3 regions of the Ectopseudomonas oleovorans genome follow, and region 1 is predicted to be linked to each of the others. Evidence: predicted binding sites of a transcription regulator. Region 1 holds the regulator's gene; each other region holds the start of a gene.
The links. Region 1 encodes FliA, which starts transcription of late flagellar genes. Its sites were predicted from a motif close to CTAAAGTTTNNNNNNNNNNNGCCGNTAA; they were not measured.

Region 1 (6,807 bases):
CGGCGCAGAAGGCGCAGGAGGTCAAGGAACTGGGCTGGGACGACGTCACCCCGGTGGACATGGTCGGCCTGGAGGTCGGCTACCGGCTGATTCCGCTGGTCGATCGCAACCAGGGCGGGCAACTGCTGGCGCGAATCAAGGGGGTGCGCAAGAAGCTGTCGCAGGAGATGGGCTTTCTCATGCCCTCGGTGCATATTCGCGACAACCTCGATCTGGCGCCCAACGCCTACCGCTTGACGCTGATGGGCGTCAGCGTGGCCGAGGCCGAGGTGTATCCGGATCGCGAACTGGCGATCAACCCCGGCCAGGTGTTCGGCCCGCTCAATGGTATTGCCGCCAAGGATCCGGCGTTCGGTCTGGAGGCCGTATGGATCGACCCCACTCAGCGCGATCAGGCGCAGTCGCTGGGCTATACCGTGGTCGATGCCAGTACCGTGGTTGCCACTCACCTCAACCAGATCCTGCACAAGCATGCCCACGAGCTGCTGGGGCACGAGGAAGTGCAGCAGTTGATGCAGTTGCTGGCCAAGAGTTCGCCGAAGCTGGCCGAAGAGTTGGTGCCGGGTTTGGTATCGCTGTCGACGCTGCTCAAGGTGTTGCAGGCGCTGCTGCAGGAGCAGGTGCCGGTGCGCGACATGCGCACCATCGCCGAGGCCATCGCCAGTGTAGCGCCGAAGAGTCAAGATCCCGCCGCGATGGTCGCCGCAGTGCGCGTGTCGCTGGCCCGCGCCATCGTACAAGGCATCGTGGGACTAGAGCCGGAGCTGCCTGTGATAACCCTCGAGCCAAGGTTGGAACAGATCTTGCTCAACAGTCTGCAGAAGGCCGGTCAGGGCAGCGAGGATGGCATCCTCCTCGAACCGGGCATGGCCGAGAAGCTGCAGCGTTCCCTGGTGGAAGCGGCGCAGCGCCAGGAAATGCTCGGCAAGCCGGTGATTTTACTGGTGGCCGGACCGATCCGGGCGATGTTGTCGCGCTTCGCGCGGCTGGCGGTACCCAGCATGCACGTGCTGGCCTACCAGGAAATTCCGGACAACAAGCAGGTCACCATAGTCGCTACGGTTGGCCAGAACTGAGGTAAAGGGTCATGCAGGTCAAACGCTTCTTCGCCGCCGATATGCGGACCGCCATGAAACTGGTGCGTGATGAATTGGGCGCCGATGCCGCGATCATCGGCAATCGCCGTGTCGCCGGTGGTGTCGAACTGACTGCTGCGCTGGATTATCAGGTGCCGGCACCCGTGCGTCCGAACCCGGCGCTGGAAGCCGAGCTGCGCAAGACCCAGGCGCGCATCGCCAGCGCCCAGGCGGAGCTGAGCACGCGTGCCGAGCAGGATGCTGGCAAGGATCGCCAACTGTTCGCCAACGAGTCGTTGTTGGCACCCGAGCTGCCGGCGACTCCGGTCAAGCCGCAGCGCCCGGTCGAGGCCGTAGCGCCTGCTGCGCCGGCGGTCGATCCACGTGCGCTGGATGCCATGCGCTTCGAGCTCAACGGCCTGCGTGAGCTGATCGAAGTGCAACTGGGCTCCATCGCCTGGGGACAACTGCAGAACCGCCGCCCGCAGCAGGCCAATCTGTGGCGCCGCCTGCAGCGCATGGGGCTGTCTGCCGAGCTATCGCAGGCGCTGCTGAGCAAGGTGGCCGGTGTGGCCGAGCCGCGTCAGGCCTGGCGCATGCTGCTGGCGCATCTGGCTCACGCGATCACTACGCCCAAGGTCGAGCCGCTGGAAGAGGGTGGTGTGATCGCGCTGGTTGGCCCGGCCGGCATGGGCAAGACCACTACCCTGGCCAAGCTGGCTGCGCGTTATGTACTTAAGTACGGCTCGCAACAGGTCGCTCTGGTGAGCATGGACAGCTTTCGCATCGGCGCACAGGAGCAGCTCAAGACCCTGGGGCGCATTCTCGGCGTGTCGGTGACTCAGATCGACCCTGGTCAGTCTTTGCTGCAGGCAATGGCGCCCCTGAGCAAGAAGCGTGTGGTGCTGGTCGATACTGCCGGCCTGCCCGGCAGTGATCCGGCGCTGCGCCTGCAGTTGGAGAGCCTGGCCTCGGCACGCATCAAGGCGAAGAATTATCTGGTGCTGGCCGCAACAAGTCAGAGCCAAGTGCTCAAGGCGGCCTACCATAGTTACAAGCGTTGTGGCCTTTCAGGCTGCATACTGACGAAACTGGACGAAGCCGCGAGTCTGGGTGAGGTTTTAGGTCTGGCTATAGGCCAGCAACTGCCGGTAGCCTATGTGACGGACGGGCCGCGGATTCCGGACGATCTGCACGTGCCGCGTAGCCATCAGCTGGTCAGCCGTGCCGTGGGGCTGCAGGCTGCCGAGGAGCCGAGTGAAGAGGCCATGGCGCAGATGTTCGCCGGTCTCTACCACAACCCGGCGCAGCGCGCCGGCTGAAATAGCGACAGTGTTGCACCCTCTCGCGCAGGTGCGTGGGAGTGAACGGCCCGAGGGCCACGTCGAAGTTAGACAAGGTGTAGAAAGAACATGGGTATGCATCCCGTACAGGTGATCGCAGTGACCGGCGGCAAGGGCGGTGTCGGCAAGACCAACGTATCAGTCAATCTGTCCATGGCCCTGGCTGACCTTGGTCGTCGGGTGATGTTGATGGACGCTGACCTGGGCCTGGCCAATGTCGATGTATTGCTGGGCCTGACCCCCAAACGCACCCTGGCCGATGTGATTGCCGGTGAGTGCGACCTGCGCGACGTCCTCCTGCAGGGGCCGGGCGGCATCCGTATCGTGCCGGCTGCCTCCGGCACGCAGAGCATGGTCAGCCTCACGCCGATGCAGCATGCCGGGCTGATCCAGGCCTTCAGCGACATCAGCGAGAACCTCGACGTGCTGGTGATCGACACCGCCGCCGGCATCGGTGATGCCGTGGTCAGCTTCGTCCGTGCCGCGCAGGAAATTCTCGTGGTGGTCTGCGATGAGCCCACCTCGATCACCGACGCCTATGCGTTGATCAAGCTGCTCAACCGTGACCACGGCATCAGTCGCTTCCGCGTTCTGGCCAACATGGCGCACAGCCCGCAGGAAGGGCGCAATCTGTTTGCTAAGCTGACCAAGGTGACGGATCGCTTCCTCGATGTCGCCCTGCAGTATGTTGGCGCCGTGCCCTACGATGAGTGTGTGCGCAAGGCCGTGCAGAAGCAGCGCGCCGTCTATGAAGCCTTCCCTCGATCCAAGTGCGCTCTGGCGTTCAAGGCGATCGCTCAGAAGGTCGACACCTGGCCGTTGCCGGCCAATCCCCGTGGCCATCTGGAGTTTTTCGTCGAGCGTCTGGTGCAACAACCGACTGCAGACTCGGCCATATGACAGCAGCTTCTGGACTTCGCATGTACAACAAGGCTCAGGCGCAGGACTCCCAGCACCAGTTGATCGAGCGCTATGCACCGCTGGTCAAGCGCATTGCCTTCCACCTGCTGGCTCGTCTGCCGGCCAGCGTGCAGGTTGATGATCTTATCCAGGCCGGCATGATCGGCCTGCTCGAAGCCTCGCGCAAATACGATTCCAGCAAGGGTGCCAGTTTCGAGACCTTCGCCGGTATCCGTATTCGCGGCTCCATGCTCGACGAGGTGCGCAAGGGTGATTGGGCGCCGCGTTCGGTGCACCGCAACAGCCGTATGGTCAGCGATGCGATTCGTGTCGTTGAGGCAAGAACCGGGCGGGACGCTAAAGATCACGAGGTTGCGGCCGAACTCCAATTGAGTCTGGAAGATTACTACGGCATTCTTGGCGACACTTTGGGCAGCCGCCTGTTTAGTTTCGACGACCTGTTGCAGGACGGCGAGCATGGCGGGTTGCACGAAGACGCCGGACACACTCACCTCGAACCTTCGCGGAACCTCGAAGACGAACGCTTCCAGGCGGCCTTGGCCGATGCCATCGCCGGTTTGCCGGAGCGCGAACGTCTGGTGCTGGCGCTGTATTACGATGAAGAACTGAACTTGAAGGAAATCGGTGAAGTGCTGGGGGTTAGCGAGTCACGCGTGAGCCAGTTGCACAGCCAGTGCGCGGCGCGTTTGCGCTCGCGGCTGAGTGAATGGCGCGCTGGCTGAACGCGGCGTACTCGCAGGCGCAAAACGGTTTCACGATTAAAGGGCGTAGTTGCAAGCGCAATACGTTTGGGACTGTACGGAGGTCGACTTGGACAAGAACATGAAAATCCTCATCGTTGACGATTTCTCGACGATGCGACGGATCATCAAGAACCTCTTGCGGGACTTGGGTTTCACTAACACCGCGGAAGCCGATGACGGCACCTCGGCGCTGCCGATGCTGCAAAGCGGCAGTTTCGACTTTCTGGTGACCGACTGGAACATGCCCGGCATGACCGGCATCGACCTGCTGCGTGCGGTACGTGCCGACGATCGCCTCAAGCACCTGCCGGTGCTGATGGTGACTGCCGAAGCCAAGCGCGATCAGATCATCGAGGCGGCCCAGGCCGGTGTGAATGGCTACGTGGTCAAGCCCTTCACCGCTCAGGTGTTGAAGGAAAAGATCGAGAAGATCTTCGAGCGGGTCAACGGCTGATGTCAGCCGCGAGGGTGCTATGGAACATGATGACTCCACGCTGGGTGACCTCGAGTCGACCCTGAAAAGCAATGCCCGCGATCTGGTCGATAGCCTTGAGCAAGGTAATTTCGGCGCTGCGGTGCAACTGATCAACGAGCTGAACAAGGTCCGCGATCGCGGGCTGTATCACGAGGTCGGCAAACTGACCCGTGAACTGCACAACGCCATTGTCAATTTTCAGCTCGATCCGCGTATGCCGCATGCCCAGGAACTGTCGCAGATCGCCGACGCTACCGAACGCCTGAACTACGTCGTGACCATGACCGAAAAGGCTGCCAACCGGACCATGGATCTGGTGGAGCAGAGCGCGCCGCTGGTCAACGACCTGAGCGATGAAGCGCAAAGCCTGAGCGTCGAGTGGGGTCGTTTCATGCGCCGCGAAATCGGTGCCGATGGCTTTCGTGAGCTGGCCAAGCGTGTCGAGCTGTTCCTCGCCCGTAGCGAGCGAGATGGCGCCAAGCTCTCCGGTCATCTCAACGACATTCTGTTGGCGCAGGACTACCAGGACCTCACCGGCCAGGTGATCAAGCGTGTCACCCAACTGGTGACCGAAGTGGAAAGCAACCTGCTCAAGCTGATGCTCATGGCCAGCCAGGTCGACCGTTTTGCCGGCATTCAGCACAACCACGACGTGCTACGCGCCGAACAGGAAAAATTAAAAGAACCATCGCGGGGTGAAGGTCCGCAGATTCATGCCGATAAGCGTGATGACGTTGCCTCCAACCAAGACGATGTCGACGACCTGCTGTCCAGCCTAGGGTTCTAAGGAGCACACAATATGAGCTTCGGCGCCGATGAAGAGATCCTCCAGGATTTCCTGGTAGAGGCCGGCGAGATTCTCGAACAGTTGTCCGAACAGTTAGTCGAGCTGGAAAGCCGACCGGACGACATGAACCTGCTCAATGCCATCTTCCGCGGTTTTCATACCGTCAAGGGTGGAGCGGGTTTCCTCCAACTCAACGAGTTGGTGGAGTGCTGCCATATCGCCGAAAACGTCTTCGACATCCTGCGCAAGGGTGAGCGTCGCGTCGAGTCGGAGTTGATGGATGTGGTGCTCGAGGCTCTTGATGCTATCAATGGCATGTTCGGCGAGGTGCGTGAGCGGCGTGAGCCGACGCCCGCGTCGCCTGAGCTTCTGGCAGCCCTGTCGCGTCTGGCAAAGCCGGGCGGTGGCGAGGCGGCCCCTGCGCCAGTGCAGCAGGCAGAGCCCGAACCCGAGCCGGAGCCAGAACCCCAGGCGGTCGCTCCGTCCGTTGCTTCCGGAGACATCACCGACAGCGAATTCGAGCAGCTGCTCGATGCGCTGGGTGATGCGCAAGCGGGCGCTCCGAGTGCAGAGAGCGCTGCCAGTGACGAAATCACCGATGACGAATTCGAGTCGTTGCTCGACCAGTTGCACGGCAAAGGGCAGTTCTCCGGCACGGTCGAAACGCCTGTTGTTGCCAGTGCCGTGGCCTCTGCGCCGGCTGCCGCAGCGGCAGGTGACGACATAACCGACGATGAATTCGAAGCGCTGCTCGATCAGCTGCATGGCAAAGGCCAGTTCTCCGGTGCAGCCGAAACTGCCCCGCCTGTAGCCGCTGTTGCTGCAGCGCCTGCACCGGCAAGTGACGATATTACCGACGACGAGTTCGAGTCCTTGCTCGATCAGTTGCACGGTAAGGGCAAGTTCGTGCCGCCAAGCGAGTCGGCCCCTGTAGTTGCTGAGAAACCGACCGCCGCGCCCAAGGCCGCTGCACCAGCAGCCAAGCCTGCTGCAGCCAAGGCTGAACCTGCCGCACCGCGTGCCGCGGCGCCGGCGCCAGCCCCTGCTGCGGCTGAGAAGGCCCCTGCCAGCGAAGCGGAAACCACCGTACGGGTCGATACCGCACGCCTCGATGAAATCATGAACATGGTCGGCGAGCTGGTGTTGGTGCGTAACCGTCTGGTTCGTCTGGGGCTCAACAGCGGCGATGAGGCCATGGCCAAGGCCGTGTCGAATCTCGATGTGGTCACGGCCGATCTGCAGACCTCGGTCATGAAGACCCGCATGCAGCCGATCAAGAAGGTCTTCGGCCGCTTCCCGCGCCTGGTACGCGATCTGGCGCGCAACCTGAAGAAGGAAATCAACCTCGAGCTGGTGGGCGAGGAAACCGACCTCGACAAGAACCTGGTCGAGGCGCTGGCAGACCCGCTGGTGCACTTGGTGCGCAACGCCGTCGACCATGGTGTGGAAACCCCGGAAGAGC
Region 2 (6,807 bases), on a different contig from region 1:
GGTGCCATTCGTTGGTGGTGCATTGGGAATCTGGGTGATTCCCCTGGGCTGGCGACCTTTCGTATTGGACGCGCTGCTGGATTTTGCTGCGGTGATTCTGGCCTTTATGGGCGCCATTCACTGGGGTTTGGCGATGCGTGCGGAGGAAACCGATGAAAAGGCCAAGCTGCAACTGGGGCTGTCGGTGATTCCGCCCTTGCTGGGCTGGGCCGCATTGGCTGGTGGACTGCCGATTGGCTTGTCCCTGCCGATTTTCCTTTTTGCCTTTATCGGCCTGTACCTGGCAGACATGCACGCAGTACGCGTAGGGCTGGCGCCGCAATGGTATCCGGCCCTGCGTACGCCGTTGACCCTGGTGGTCTGCCTGAGCCTGTTAGTGGCCTGGGTCAGCGTGTTGATTCGCTAAGCCGAGCAGCGTCGCGACTTGCGCCAGCGCAGCCTGGCGCCGCTCATCCCAGCCACCTGACAGTTCGCAGAAACGCTGCCCGTTACCCTGCAGCCAATCCCGGCAGGCCTGATGAAAGGCCTGGCGCTCGACCAACTGAGGCTGGCAACGCTGGCCGTCTTCGACCCAGGGTACGCCTGCGGGGTCGAGTAACAGATGCTGGTCGTAGTGGCGCGCCAGCAACTCGGCCTCCAACCCGTGCGGACAATCGCCGAACAGGCATTGGCTCCAGAGCATGTTGCTCAGCAGGTGCGTGTCGAGAATCAGCAACTGCGGCCTGGTTGCTCGCGCGGCATCCTCCCAGGCCAATTGGCCGCGAGCGATCTCGGCGATGTCGGCGTAGCAGGTATCGCGCTGTTGTTCGTCGATGAAGTGGCGCACGTACTCGCCCACCACCACGCCACCGAAGCGCGCTTGTATTTGCGCTGCCAGCCAGCTCTTGCCGCTGGACTCGGGGCCGGTCAGCACCAGGACTTTCATGACGCGTGCTGCAACGCCGGGTCGCGGCGCCAGGTGAGCCAGCCACTGATGGCCAGGGCGGTGAAGGCCGCGTAGAGACCTGCAGTCAGGTACAGCTCGCTATACAGGAAGAAGGCCACGTAGCAGATATCGACCATTACCCAGAGCGCCCAGCATTGCAGGCGTTTCTGCGCCATCCACAGCTGCGCCACCAGGCTGAAGGCGGTCAGCGCCGAATCCAGCCAGGGCGAGCTGGCATCGGTGTAAGTGGCCATAAGGTAGCCGAGCAACCCGGCACCGAGCGCGCCGCTCAGCAATCCAGTCAGAACGGCGACCACACCCAGGCGGCTGACCTTACGTCCATCGTGGCGGTCGCCGCCACGGGTCCACAGCCACCAACCGTAGAGTTGCAGCGCAGCGAACAACAGTTGCAAGAGCAAGTTGGAATACAGCCGCCAGTCATAGAACAGCCAGGCGTAGAGCAGCACCATGATCAGGCCGATGGGCCAGCACCAGGGGTTCTGTCTGACCGTCAGCCAGACTGCGACGATGCCGAGCCCGGCAGCAACGAGTTCAAGCCAGGACATCTGGCGCCCTCAAATCAGGAAAGGGTGGCGATTGTACTGATGCAGGCGGCTCAGCACACCAGGCTGTCGGCTTGTCGATGGAGCATCAGCAGCTTGCGGGTAATGGTTTGCTGGATGTCGTCACGCTCGAAGCTCGACAGTCGCTCCAGGCGTGCCAGCTGCAGGCGATGCAGGTGGATATAGGGCATCTGCTGGTCGAACTCGCGCAGGTCGCCCTTCATCAGCACCGGCAGGAACAGATCACCGATTTTCTTCTGGTTGCTGATGATCTGCGCCAGGGCTGGTTTGAAGGGCATGGTCTTGGGCGCCGGCCCGCCATCCTTGATCTGGGTGCTGAGCAGGAGCCCAGGTTTGCCCAGAACCTTGCCCGGCAACACGCACAGGCCCGTCTTGCGGATGGCCTGGCTATCGATACCGTGCAGGGTGTCGTGGAATGCGTAGGGATTAGGCAGCACCACCATCTTGCGCCCGAGGTCGGTGGGGAAGTGCAGGCTGTAGTTGGTGTACAGCTGCCCCACCGACTCGGAATAGACGCACAAGCGGTTCTCGAACAGCTTGATGAAACGTTCGGCCAGCTCGCGGCGGGCCATGCTGTCCAGGTCCCAGATCAGGTCCTGATTCTGTGGTCGACTAAAATCGACCTCCTGATGCTGCATGCTGCTCATGGTCGATTCATACGCGGAATTGCCCAAGCAGACGACTGAGCTGGTCGGCCAGCTGTTTCAGGTGCTGGCTGGCCGCGCTCGACTGCTCGGCAGCCTCGGCGGTGTTGTGGGCCAGCGCTGCCGTCTGCGTGACGTTCTGATTGATGTCCTCCACCACGTGGGATTGCTGCAGGGTGGCGCTGGCGATCGAGGCATTGAGCCCGGTCAGGTTGCGGAGCGACTGGGCGATCTGGGCGAGGCTTTCGCCGGCCTGGCTGGCTTGTTCCACAGTCAGTTGGGAGGCGCGACTGCTTTCGTTGATCACCTTGACTGCGGCCTCGGAGTTGCCCTGAAGACGCTCGATCATGCCCTGAATTTCTGCGGTGGAGGTCTGCGTACGTTGCGCCAGCAACCTCACTTCGTCGGCAACCACAGCGAAACCGCGACCCTGCTCACCAGCGCGGGCAGCCTCGATGGCAGCGTTGAGGGCGAGCAGGTTGGTTTGCTCGGCGATGGAGCGGATCACCTCCAGCACGCTGCCGATCTGCGTGCTCTCGCTGGCCAGTGATTGGATCACCTCGACGGCCTTGTCGATGGTGCCCGACAACTGATCGATCTGGCGCAGGCTCGCTTCGATGTTCTGCTGGCCTTGTCTGGCCTGGTCCTCGGCGGTGTGCATCTCGCTGGAGGCGTGCTCGGCGTTCTTCGCCACGTCCTGCACACCGTAGGTCACCTCGTTGACGGCGGTCGCGACCAGCTCCATCTGCTGGGCCTGCTGCTGGCTATGGCGCTGAGCTTCGCTGGAAATATCGCCGAGATTGCCCGCGGCCTGATCCAGCGAGCCGGCCGACTCGAGCATCTGACGGATAACGTGCCGCAGCTTGTCGGTGAAGGCATTGAAGTGGGCGGCCAGTGCGGTGAGTTCATCGCGGCCATGAGTATCGAGATTACGGGTCAGGTCCCCTTCGCCGCTGGCGATGTTGGCCATGGCGTCGACCGCTGCCTGCAGCGGTTGCACGATACTGCGGGTAATGACGACCACCAGCCCCGTCAGCAGCACGGCGATCAGAAAGCCGATGGTGATGGCTTTCAGTGCCTGAGCCTTGAACTCTGCCTGTACATCATCGACATAGACACCGGAGCCAATGATCCAGCCCCAGGGCTGGAACAGCTCGACATAGGAAATCTTCGGTACCGGGTCACTGGCGCCTGGCTTCGGCCAGCGGTAATCGACCTGGCCGGCACCCTGGCTGCGGGTGATGGCGACCATCTCGTTGAACAGCGCCTTGCCGTCCGGGTCCTTGAAGCTGGACAGGCTCTGACCTTCGAGCTTGGGATTGGTCGGGTGCATGACCATCACCGGCGTCTGGTCATTGATCCAGAAATACTCCTGGCCGGCATAACGCAGCCCGCGTATGACCTCCATCGCCTGTTTCTGGGCCTGTTCACGGTCAAGGCTGCCGGCGCTTTCCAGATCATGGAAATACTTGAGGATGCCCGCCACGCTCTGCACCACATGCTCGGTTTTTTCCGATTTGGCGAGGTAAAGATCGCTGTGTATCTGGCGCAACATATAAGCGCCCTGGAGGATCAGCGTCAGGAGGGCAAGCGCCAGAATCAACCACAGGCGACGGCTGATGGGGAGACTGCGTAAATGGTTCATGGGCGAATACCGGATTGTTGTAATTGTCAGCGTCAGGGCAACCCCGAGCAGTACTGGCGATACTGTCGCATCGGAGCATTATTCACGCCAGTTGTCTGATAGCATTTCGGCCGCCAGGCGCAAAACCTGAGTGATTGGCGAGCCAGGCGCTGTTTCTGCCGGGACGCACGCGCAGGAACCTGCGTAGCGTGTTTATGTCCCACGGCGGGCTGTATTGCATATTCGAGTTTACGCGCGGCGAAGTCGTCGTGCTTTGGGGGAGTTGATGGATATCTGGATGGCCTTTCAGGCTCTGATTCTGGGCATTGTGGAAGGGCTGACCGAGTTCTTGCCGATTTCCAGCACCGGGCACCTGATCGTGGTCGGAGACTTGCTAGGTTTCAATGGCCAAACGGCAACCGCGTTTAAGATCATTATCCAGCTTGGCGCCATTCTGGCGGTGATCTGGGAGTTCCGGGCCAAGGTGCTCGGTGTGGTGGTCGGGCTGCCCAATGAGCCCAAGGCCCAGCGTTTCACCTTCAATCTGCTGTTGGCGTTCATTCCGGCCGTGATCTTCGGCCTGGCCTTCGCCGATCTCATCGAGCACTGGCTGTTCAACCCCATTACCGTGGCCATGGCGCTGATCATCGGCGGCATCATCATGCTCTGGGCAGAGAAACGCGATCATACCATCCAGGCCGAAACGGTCGACGACATGGACTGGAAGCTGGCCCTGAAGGTCGGTTTCGCCCAGTGCCTGGCGCTGATTCCAGGTACGTCGCGTTCGGGCGCTACCATCATCGGCGGCCTGGTCTTCGGGTTGTCGCGCAAGGCCGCGACCGAGTTTTCCTTCTTCCTTGCCATGCCGACTATGGTGGCGGCCACGGTCTATTCGCTGTTCAAGTACCGCGACATTCTGCAGATGAGCGACTTGCCAATCTTCGCCATTGGCTTCGTCAGCACCTTCATCGTGGCGATGATCACCGTGCGTGCCTTGCTCAAGTTCATCACCAACCACAGCTATGCGGTATTCGCTTGGTATCGCATTGCCTTCGGCCTGGTGATTCTGGCGACCTGGCAGTTGCACCTGATCGACTGGAGCACCGCTCAGCCGTGATGGACAACGAGCGCAAGGGACGCCTGAAAAGCTGGGATGATGCCAAGGGCTTTGGCTTCATCCAGCCGGCAAACGGCGGTGCTGACGTTTTCGCGCACATTTCCGTCATGCGCGGTGATCGCCGCCCGCAGCCAGGGGACGATGTGCTGTTCATCGAAGGGCGCGACGAGCGTGGTCGGCCACGTGCCGCGCACCTGCGTCTGGCCGGCGAACTGAGCCTCGACCGCCAGGCCATCCGGCGCAAGCCGAAAACGCCGGACAATGCTGCGTCGGCGCGGCCAAAACCCGCTGCCAAACCTGCACGCAGAGCGGCGACACAGTCGGGAGGCATCCACAGTCCAGGCAGCAAGATCGTCCTGTTTGCCTTGCTCTGCGTATTGCCAGTGCTCGCTGCCCTGCAGCTGTTCGGCAAGGGGCTCTGGTGGCTGGCGCCGCTGTACCTGTCGGCCAGCCTGCTGAGCTTCGTGCAGTACTGGCTGGACAAACGCAACGCCCAGATCGGTGCTCAGCGTACGCCGGAGAACACCCTGCATCTGGTCGAAATGCTTGGTGGCTGGCCAGGCGCGCTAATCGCTCAACAAGTCTTCCGTCACAAGACGCGCAAGGCCTCCTATCAGACGGTTTTCTGGCTGATCGTCGGCTTGCACCAGCTACTCTGGATCGACCTGCTGCTGTTCGATGGCGCCTACGTACTACACCACCTGCCCTCATTGGTGCGCTAGGGACAGCTTGCTGCGGAACTGGCATTGCAGTGTGCCAAGCAGCTATGTTGGCGTTCCAAGCCTGCCAGAGAGGGACCCCGCCTGCCTGGCGAGCACAACGTGGCCATGACAACAAGATTGAAAAGAACCGGCAAACCCGCTGCTACACCGCATCTGAGGCCCCGTATTCGGGTAGCGGGTCTGTGGCTGCTGTGTTGCCTGCTTGGGCCCGTGTACGCCTCTACCGAGGTACAGCTGACGCTGGGCGGGACGCCTGAGTCAGTTGCCTATATCCGACAAGTGCTCGAGCAGACCCTGGCTCTCGGAGGCCATGACGTCACGGTACGCGAGCGTGGCAACCCTCCCATGACGCGCCTGGAGGTCATGCTGCAGCGTGGGGATATCAGCGCCCTGATCCTTGGCCCGACACAGGTGCGTGAGCGCAGGTTCCTGCCGGTGCGGGTGGGCATGACCGACAACCTGGTCAACCAGCGCATTTTGTTCATCCCCAAGGGCAGCCAGGCCTTGTATGACAACGTGCACAGCCTGGAGGACTTTCGCCGCCTGCAGCAGGTGGCTGGCATGGGAGCGGCCTGGGCGGATAGGGCCATCTGGGAGGCCAATGATCTGCCGGTGGTGACCATCGAGGGCGACTGGAAACGGCTGTACCGGATGGTGGCCTCGACGACGCGCCTGATCGATTACCTGCCCCGCGGCGCCCATGAAATGGCGCATGAGTGGACGCAGCATGCCGATCTGGAGGTGGAGCGCCACCTGCTGTTCAGTTACCCACAGGATCATGTCCTCTACGTCTCGCCGGCATACCCTGAGCTGCACAGCCTGCTGCAGACGCTGCTGCCACAGGCGCAGCGCAGTGGGCTGATACGCCGCCTGGCCAGAGAACACTATCGCCAGATTTTCGAGCCACCGATCAGCCTGCAGCAGCGCCGCGTGATCCATCTGCAAATGGCTGCGCCCTTATAGCAGCAACCCCGGCTGCAGACGTTTTGGCAGTTTGCGAACCACCAGTTGGTGCGAGCGCGTCAGCAGTTGGCGCAGCTCGTCGTCGCCGAGCGGCAATTGCCGCGCATTCATGCTGATCCAGCGAGCGCGAGCCAGGTAAGGGGCAGGGCGGATGCCGGGGCGGTCGATATAGCCGAGAAACAGGTCGGCATCGACCTTGAAGGCCAGCCCCTCACCGAGTGAATCGAT
Region 3 (6,807 bases), on a different contig from region 1:
ATGCACAGTCCTCGGGCGAGGAAGGCATTTCCCTGCTCGAGGGTGCCGACCAGAGCGTTCAGGAAGTCTTCGGTGCGCTGCAGGATTTGCTCTCGCAAGTACGCGGTACTGCCATGCCGCGCCGCGCTCAGGTGGCCGATGCGTTACCGATCACCAGCAATGATCTGATGCGCCTGCTCTCGCACATGCAGCAGCGCGCTCCGGCGCACGTCAATATCGAGGACTTCGATCTGCGCGATCAGCTCGAGCGCCTGCTCGAACGTGCCAGCGTCAAGAGTGGCAAGGCGCGCGTGGTCGGCGAAGTCGATGAAGACGTGATCAACCTGGTGTCGATGCTGTTCGAGTTCATTCTCGATGACCGCACTCTGCCGGACTCGCTCAAGGCCCTGATTGGCCGCCTGCAGATTCCGATGCTCAAGGTGGCGGTGCTGGACAAGACCTTCTTCAGCCGTGGCAGCCATCCGGCGCGCCGCTTGCTCAACGAGATCGCCTCTGCCGCGCTGGGTTGGGTCGATCAGGACGATGCACAGCGTGACAGCCTTTATCAGAAGATCGAGCAGGTGGTGCAGCGTCTGCTGAACGATTTCGTCGATGATCCGGCGATCTTCTCCGAACTGCTGGCCGAGTTCATGGCGTTCACTGGCGATGAGCGTCGTCGTAGTGAACTGCTCGAACAGCGTACTCGCGACGCCGAGGAAGGCAGCGCCAAGGCCGAATTGGCCCGCCGCCAGGTCGAACATGCACTGAACGAGCGGCTGCTGGGCAAGACCCTGCCGGAAGTGGTGGTGCGGCTGCTGCAGGAAGCCTGGAGCAAGGTGCTGATGCTCACTTGCCTCAAGCATGGCGTGGAATCGGACGAATGGCAGGCTGCGCTGCAGACCATGGATGAGCTGGTCTGGAGTGTCGCCCCGCACGAGGATCCCGAGGCGCGTCTGCGTTTGCTGGAACTGGTGCCCGGCTTGCTCAAGGCGCTGCGCGAAGGCATGGCCAGTGCGGCGTTCGATCCGTTCTCTACCAGCGAATTCTTCAGCCAATTGGAAGTGCTGCATGTGCAGGCCTTCCAACGCTTCAAGCGCGCGGCCCCGGAAGCCGAGACGGCCGTTGCCGAGGATGCAGCGCACACCGATCCGAGCGAAGCCGGCATCGATTTGCCACTGCTGGAGCTGCCGGCCGCCGAAGAGGTCGAGGACGCTCCGGCGATGGTCGAGGTGGTCGAAGAGATCATTCTGCTCGCGCCGGGCCAGACCCGTCCGCAGGAGCCGGATGTAGTGCTCCCGGACGACGACGAGGCGTTGCTGCAGGTGGACAGCCTGCGTGTGGGTAGCTGGGTGGAAATCCAGGAAGATGAAGAGCACAAGCTGCGCTGCAAGCTGGCGGCGATCATCAAGCCGACTGGCAAGTATGTGTTCGTCAATCGCACCGGCATGAAGGTGCTGGAGAAAACGCGCAACGCGCTGGCGGTGGAGTTCCGCCGCAACGCCGTGCGCCTGCTTGACGATGCGTTGCTGTTCGACCGCGCCCTGGAGTCGGTCATTGGCAATCTGCGTAAGTTGAAGAACGCCTGAGAGCAACTCCGCTGCTGATATCTGTAGGAGCCGGCTTGCTGGCGATGGTCCTTGTCAGGCGAGCATTTGATCGCCAGCAAGCTGGCTCCTACAAACTCCCGCCTGCGTTTGGTTGATTGGTATCGCCCACCCGCTAACGTTTGCCACTCTTCGTTTTAGCGTGAGATTTTCCCGCCTTTGCACATCCTGTTGCGGCCTCGCGCTTGGCCGACGTAGCCACCTGCTCTAGAGTGGTGACACGTTCAGGAGTGCCACATGCTGCTCGACCCTTCCACTGGCTGGTTTCAGGGCATCCCTCACTGCCCATCGCCGAATTTCAACGCTCGCCCCGGTGGCGAGATCTCTCTGCTGGTGGTGCACAACATCAGCCTGCCACCCGGGCAGTTCGGTACTGGCAAGGTGCAAGCGTTCTTTCAGAACCGCTTGCCGGTGGACGAGCATCCTTTCTTCGCCGAAATTGCTTCCTTGCAGGTTTCCGCGCATTTTTTCATCGAGCGTGATGGCGGGCTGACGCAGTTCGTCTCCTGTCTGGATCGTGCCTGGCACGCCGGGGTTTCCTGGTTCGAGGGGCGCGACAACTGCAACGATTTTTCGCTGGGTGTGGAGCTGGAAGGGACGGATGATCTGCCTTATACCGATGCTCAATACGCCAGGTTGGCCGAGCTGACGCGGCAGTTGCTGGACGCTTACCCGGCACTGTCGACGCAGCGCATCCGCGGCCACAACGATATCGCGCCTGGGCGCAAGACCGACCCGGGGGCAGCGTTCGACTGGTCGCGTCTGCACGCCGAATTGAAGGAGAGGTAGCAATGAGTTTTCTGGTGATTCTGCTGGTGCTGTGGGTCGAGAAATTTTCTGCCTGGCGTCTGCGCATCCAGCAGGACGGCCCCTGGTTGGCACAGCTCCAGCGTTTGCAACAGGGTGGTTTTCAGCAGGCGCCCTGGCTGTGCCTGGCGCTGCTGGTGTTGCTGCCGGTGCTGGTGCTGGGGCTGCTCTTGCTGGTGCTCGAACCGCTGGCTTACGGTTGGCTGGCGTTGCCCGTGCATTTGCTGGTGCTGATCTACAGCCTGGGGCGTGGCGATCTGCTCGCCGCCCTGGGGCCGTTTCGTGATGCCTGGCGGCGTGGCGATGGTCAGGCGGCTTATCACGTGGCCGAACGTGACCTTTCGTTAGAACCGGAGGAGGGCAGCGAGCTGCTGGTGCAGGTTCAGGGGCACTTGCTGTGGCAGGCGTATCAAAGCTTCTTCGCGGTTATTTTCTGGTATCTGCTGCTTGGGCCGATGGCGGCGCTGGCGTATCGCCTGCTGGCGCTGAGCGCCGAGCATGCGCAGCAGCCGGCGTTGCGTGAGCGAGCGGTGCAACTGCGACATGCCTTCGATTGGCTGCCGGCGCGGGTGCTGGCCTCCAGTTTCGCGCTGGTCGGTAATTTCGTCGCCGTCAGCCGCGCCTTGCTGCATGAGCTGCTGAGCTGGGACATTTCTGCCGCGCAACTGGTGATCAAGGCCGGACGTGCGGCCGCTGAGATGCCGCCGCCAGTGATGGGTGAGGAGGGTGTCGATACCCTGGATCAGCTGTGGCAACTGCTGATTCGTGCCGCAGTGGTCTGGTATGCCGGTTATGCGGTTTGGGTGTTATTCATCTAGAGATCCTGCCCAAGCGCTATGCAGGGCGGGGGCAGCCTGCTGTCACGCACAGTGGCGGGTTGCACCCGCCCTACGTGCCGGCTTTGTGGAAGCCGCGCCCTGCGGCGAATGGCAAAACAGCATTCGCCCCGAGTCGGTGCTCCTACACGGCCTTAGCTGGACGCGCTCAGCGCGCATTTAACCTTAAGTTACAGAGGCGCGTGTCGATAAGGGGTATAAGGAGGCGGTAGCCGACCCTGTTTGGTGATTTTCGTCACATTTATCTGCCTGTATTCGCCGCGTCGATTCACGCGCCACAGGTCGGGCTGCACAGGACGCCGTCGTCAGCCCGTGAGAGGCTCTGCGGCCGTTCAAGCGATACCAATAACAATAAAATGGCAACTGGAGACGTCTAGTGAAGACAGTGTTGTACCCGGCCATCGCGCTGATGAATCGCCTCAGCTTCGGCATGAAGTTCAGCCTGATCAGCGTTTTGTTCTTCCTGCCTATGCTCGTCACCAACTTCTATCTGGTGCGTGACTCCTATCGTCAGTTCGTTGGTACCCAGACTGCCCTGGAAAGCCTCGAGCTACTCGGCAGTAGCTTGCAGCTGCGCCGCGATCTGGAGAGCCTCAACGACCTGGTGCAGATCAACGCGATGATCGGTCAGTCCGGTCAGGCGGGGGATCTGGAGGGGCGTATAGATCAACTGCAGCAGTCGCTCAATACCGGCCTGCAAGGGCTGCAGCCGGTGACCAGCGATGCCGAGCAGGCAGCGGAGTTCGTCGCCAAGCGCGACGAATTGCTGGCCGAGCTGAAAAGCGCAGAGGCCGAGACCTCGTTGCAGAGCAAGACCGTCATCGTCGAGAAGCTGCTGGGCTCCTCCCAGGTCTTCATCAAGCTGGTGGCCAGCCAGGCGGGGTTGAGCCAGGACCCGCAACGCCAGGTGCGGCAGATTACCGAGCTGATCACCAACGTCACCCCGCAGATCACCAATGTGCTCAGCCAAGGCCGTGCCATCGGCGCCTATTCCCTGGGGCAGGGTTTTCTCAATTCGGCGGCCAGTACCAAGTTCGATGACCTGCTGCTGCAGTTGGAGAAGTTGCATGCCGAGTACGGCCTGAATCTGCAGGAGGCACTGGCCGGTAACGTCGCGGCGCAGAATGGGCTGGGCAGCCTGGCCGAAGCCAGTCGCCAGAGTCTGAAGGACAGCGGCGTACTGTTCGAGGATCAGGTGATCATCGCCGACAGCCTGGATACGCCCTGGGCGCAGTTCTACGATCAGGTCAGCCAGGAAATGGCCAAGACCTACGCCTTCAACGACGGCCTGCTGGCGTTCCTCGATAGCCAGTTGAGTGAGCGGCTGACCGAGAACCGAGCACAGATGGTGTTGCTGGTGGTGGCGTTGGTGGTGGTGTTCCTGTTGATCGTCTACCTCTACAGCGGCTTCTACGTTTCCACCCGCTCTACCCTGAAAAACCTGGGTAAGGTGATGGACAGGGTTGCCGCAGGCGATATGACGGCCAACTTCCAGGCACAGAGCCGAGACGAGCTGGGCGAGCTGGGGCAGGTGTTCAACCAGACCGTGGTGCGTATCCATGACCTGATCGAGCGCGTCGGGCATACGGTGGGCGAGGTCGGTGGCCAGGCGGATCGTGTCGAGCTGGTTTCAGGCGAGAGCAACCAGGCGGTGGCTGGTCAGCGTGCACAGATCGAGCAGGTGGCCACGGCGATGAACCAGATGTCCGCCACTGCCCAGGAGGTGGCGCGCAGCGCCGCCGCTGCGGTGGGTAGCGCGCAGAGCGTTAATCAGGAAACGGTCAGTGGCCGCGCATTGGTCGAGCAGCAGGTCGGTGCGATCCAGCGTCTTGCCGGTGAAATCGACCAGTCAGTGGCGGTGATCAACCAGCTGGCCAGCGACAGTGCGGCGATCAGCCAGGTACTCGATGTGATCAAGGGCATCGCCGAGCAGACCAACCTGCTGGCGCTCAATGCTGCCATCGAGGCGGCGCGGGCTGGTGAACAGGGTCGCGGTTTCGCCGTGGTGGCTGACGAGGTGCGCAACCTGGCCAAGCGCACCCAGCAGTCCACCGAAGAGATCGAAGCGATGATCGCCAAGCTGCAGGGCGGTGTGGGGGCGGCGGTGAAGGCGATGAACGCCAGTCACCAGATGGCGGATGGTACGGTCAGCCAGTCGGCCAAGGTGCAGCAGGCCCTGGAGAACATCCTCGGCGCAGTGGGCATGATCGTCGACCAGAACCAGCAGATCGCCGCGGCGGCCGAGCAGCAGACGGCGGTGGCGCACGATATCGACCAGAATATCGTCGAGATCAATCATGCGGGTGAGCGCACCGCTGCCGGTGCCAGCCAAACCGAGCAGGCCAGCCGCGAGCTGAGCGAGCTGGTTACGCGTCTCAAGCAGTTGATCGGCGCGTTTCGCGTCTGATCGCTCCTCCCACAGGCTTCCCTTGGCCATTGCTCTGACCCTGTAGGAGCGGTGCCCCGCCGCGAGCTTGGGCGACTCTCTCCAGTCGCCTTTCCTGCGCAGAGCCTGTCCTCGAAGCGTTCCTGGTCGGAGGACGGGAATCCAGAGTCTCTGTAGCTCCTGGGCTCCCGCCTTCGCGGGAGTGACGGTGAAGGTTGTTCCATAACAACCGGAAGCACAGATGGCACGTGTAGGAGCGGCGCCCCGCCGCGAATCAGGGCGACACGGTCTGGAAGCATTCGCCCCGGGGCGGGGCTCCTACAGACGGTCATGTAAGACGATTTTCCTGAGGTCTATGCCCAGCCGAACAACTCATCCGCATTACGGCTGCTGGCCGTAGCCAGCTCTTCGGCTGTAACGCCACGCAACGCTGCCAGCTCGGCACAGATGTCAGCCAGGTACTCCGGGCTGTTGCGCTGGTTGGGGTACATGGCTGGGGCCATGTCCGGTGAGTCGGTTTCCAGCACGATGCTCTCCAACGGCAGCTGCGCCACCACCTTGCGCAGTCGATTGGCTTGCGGCCAGGTAGCGGCGCCACCAAGACCGAGGCGGAAACCCAGCTTGATGTACTCGCGCGCCTCCTCGTAGCTACCGGCGAAGGCGTGGATGATGCCGCCGCGCGCCAGACGAAAGCGCTTGAGGGTGGCGATGGTCGCGGCATGGGCGCGGCGCACGTGCAGCAGCGCCGGCAGTTCGAAGTCGGCAGCAAGTTGCAGCTGTGCTTCGAACAGCGCCTGCTGGCGCTGCCGATCCAACTGCTCCAGGTAATAGTCCAGACCGAACTCACCGACGGCGCACAACTTGTGGTGCCCAGCCAGTTTGCTCAGCCAGTCGCGCAGCTCAAGGAGATCCTGCGGACGATGTTCGTCCAGATAGACTGGATGCAGGCCGAAGGCTGCGTACAGGCTTTCATCTTCTTCGACCAGCTGCCATAGCCGCTGCCAGTTGGCCTGGTAGACGCCGAGCACGACCATGCGCTGCACGCCCAGCGCGTGGCTGCGCGCGAGTACTTCGTCGCGATCGGCGTCGAAGTCGGGGAAGTCCAGGTGCGTATGGGTGTCGATCAGGCGCATGGGCCAAGCTTCGGTGATTTTTCAGGCAGATGCCAGGCGTGGATACGTCTACTACCCGTCAT

Region 2: N5J71_RS09115 (methyl-accepting chemotaxis protein) is a predicted target of FliA. The motif match lies at 3,902-3,929, and genes of this name have one in related genera.
Region 3: N5J71_RS03760 (methyl-accepting chemotaxis protein) is a predicted target of FliA. The motif match lies at 3,391-3,418, and genes of this name have one in related genera.

Annotation. Positions count from the first base shown of each region.
Region 1 covers NZ_JAOCLK010000003.1:59,138-65,944, reverse strand. Annotated here, with positions in the region: gene flhA (flagellar biosynthesis protein FlhA) at 1-1,076, shown strand, start outside; gene flhF (flagellar biosynthesis GTPase FlhF) at 1,088-2,398, shown strand; gene fleN (flagellar synthesis regulator FleN) at 2,489-3,319, shown strand; gene fliA (RNA polymerase sigma factor FliA) at 3,316-4,062, shown strand; gene N5J71_RS02625 (chemotaxis response regulator CheY) at 4,163-4,537, shown strand; gene N5J71_RS02620 (protein phosphatase CheZ) at 4,557-5,345, shown strand; gene N5J71_RS02615 (chemotaxis protein CheA) at 5,358-6,807, shown strand, end outside.
Region 2 covers NZ_JAOCLK010000013.1:36,434-43,240, reverse strand. Annotated here, with positions in the region: gene N5J71_RS09135 (DUF3429 domain-containing protein) at 1-406, shown strand, start outside; gene N5J71_RS09130 (AAA family ATPase) at 374-925, opposite strand; gene pnuC (nicotinamide riboside transporter PnuC) at 922-1,491, opposite strand; gene N5J71_RS09120 (hypothetical protein) at 1,542-2,156, opposite strand; gene N5J71_RS09115 (methyl-accepting chemotaxis protein) at 2,164-3,798, opposite strand; gene N5J71_RS09110 (undecaprenyl-diphosphate phosphatase) at 4,064-4,894, shown strand; gene N5J71_RS09105 (DUF1294 domain-containing protein) at 4,891-5,616, shown strand; gene N5J71_RS09100 (hypothetical protein) at 5,827-6,579, shown strand; gene N5J71_RS09095 (MmcQ/YjbR family DNA-binding protein) at 6,574-6,807, opposite strand, start outside.
Region 3 covers NZ_JAOCLK010000004.1:135,605-142,411, reverse strand. Annotated here, with positions in the region: gene N5J71_RS03775 (DUF1631 domain-containing protein) at 1-1,565, shown strand, start outside; gene ampD (1,6-anhydro-N-acetylmuramyl-L-alanine amidase AmpD) at 1,821-2,372, shown strand; gene ampE (regulatory signaling modulator protein AmpE) at 2,375-3,208, shown strand; gene N5J71_RS03760 (methyl-accepting chemotaxis protein) at 3,603-5,633, shown strand; gene N5J71_RS03755 (TatD family hydrolase) at 5,966-6,745, opposite strand.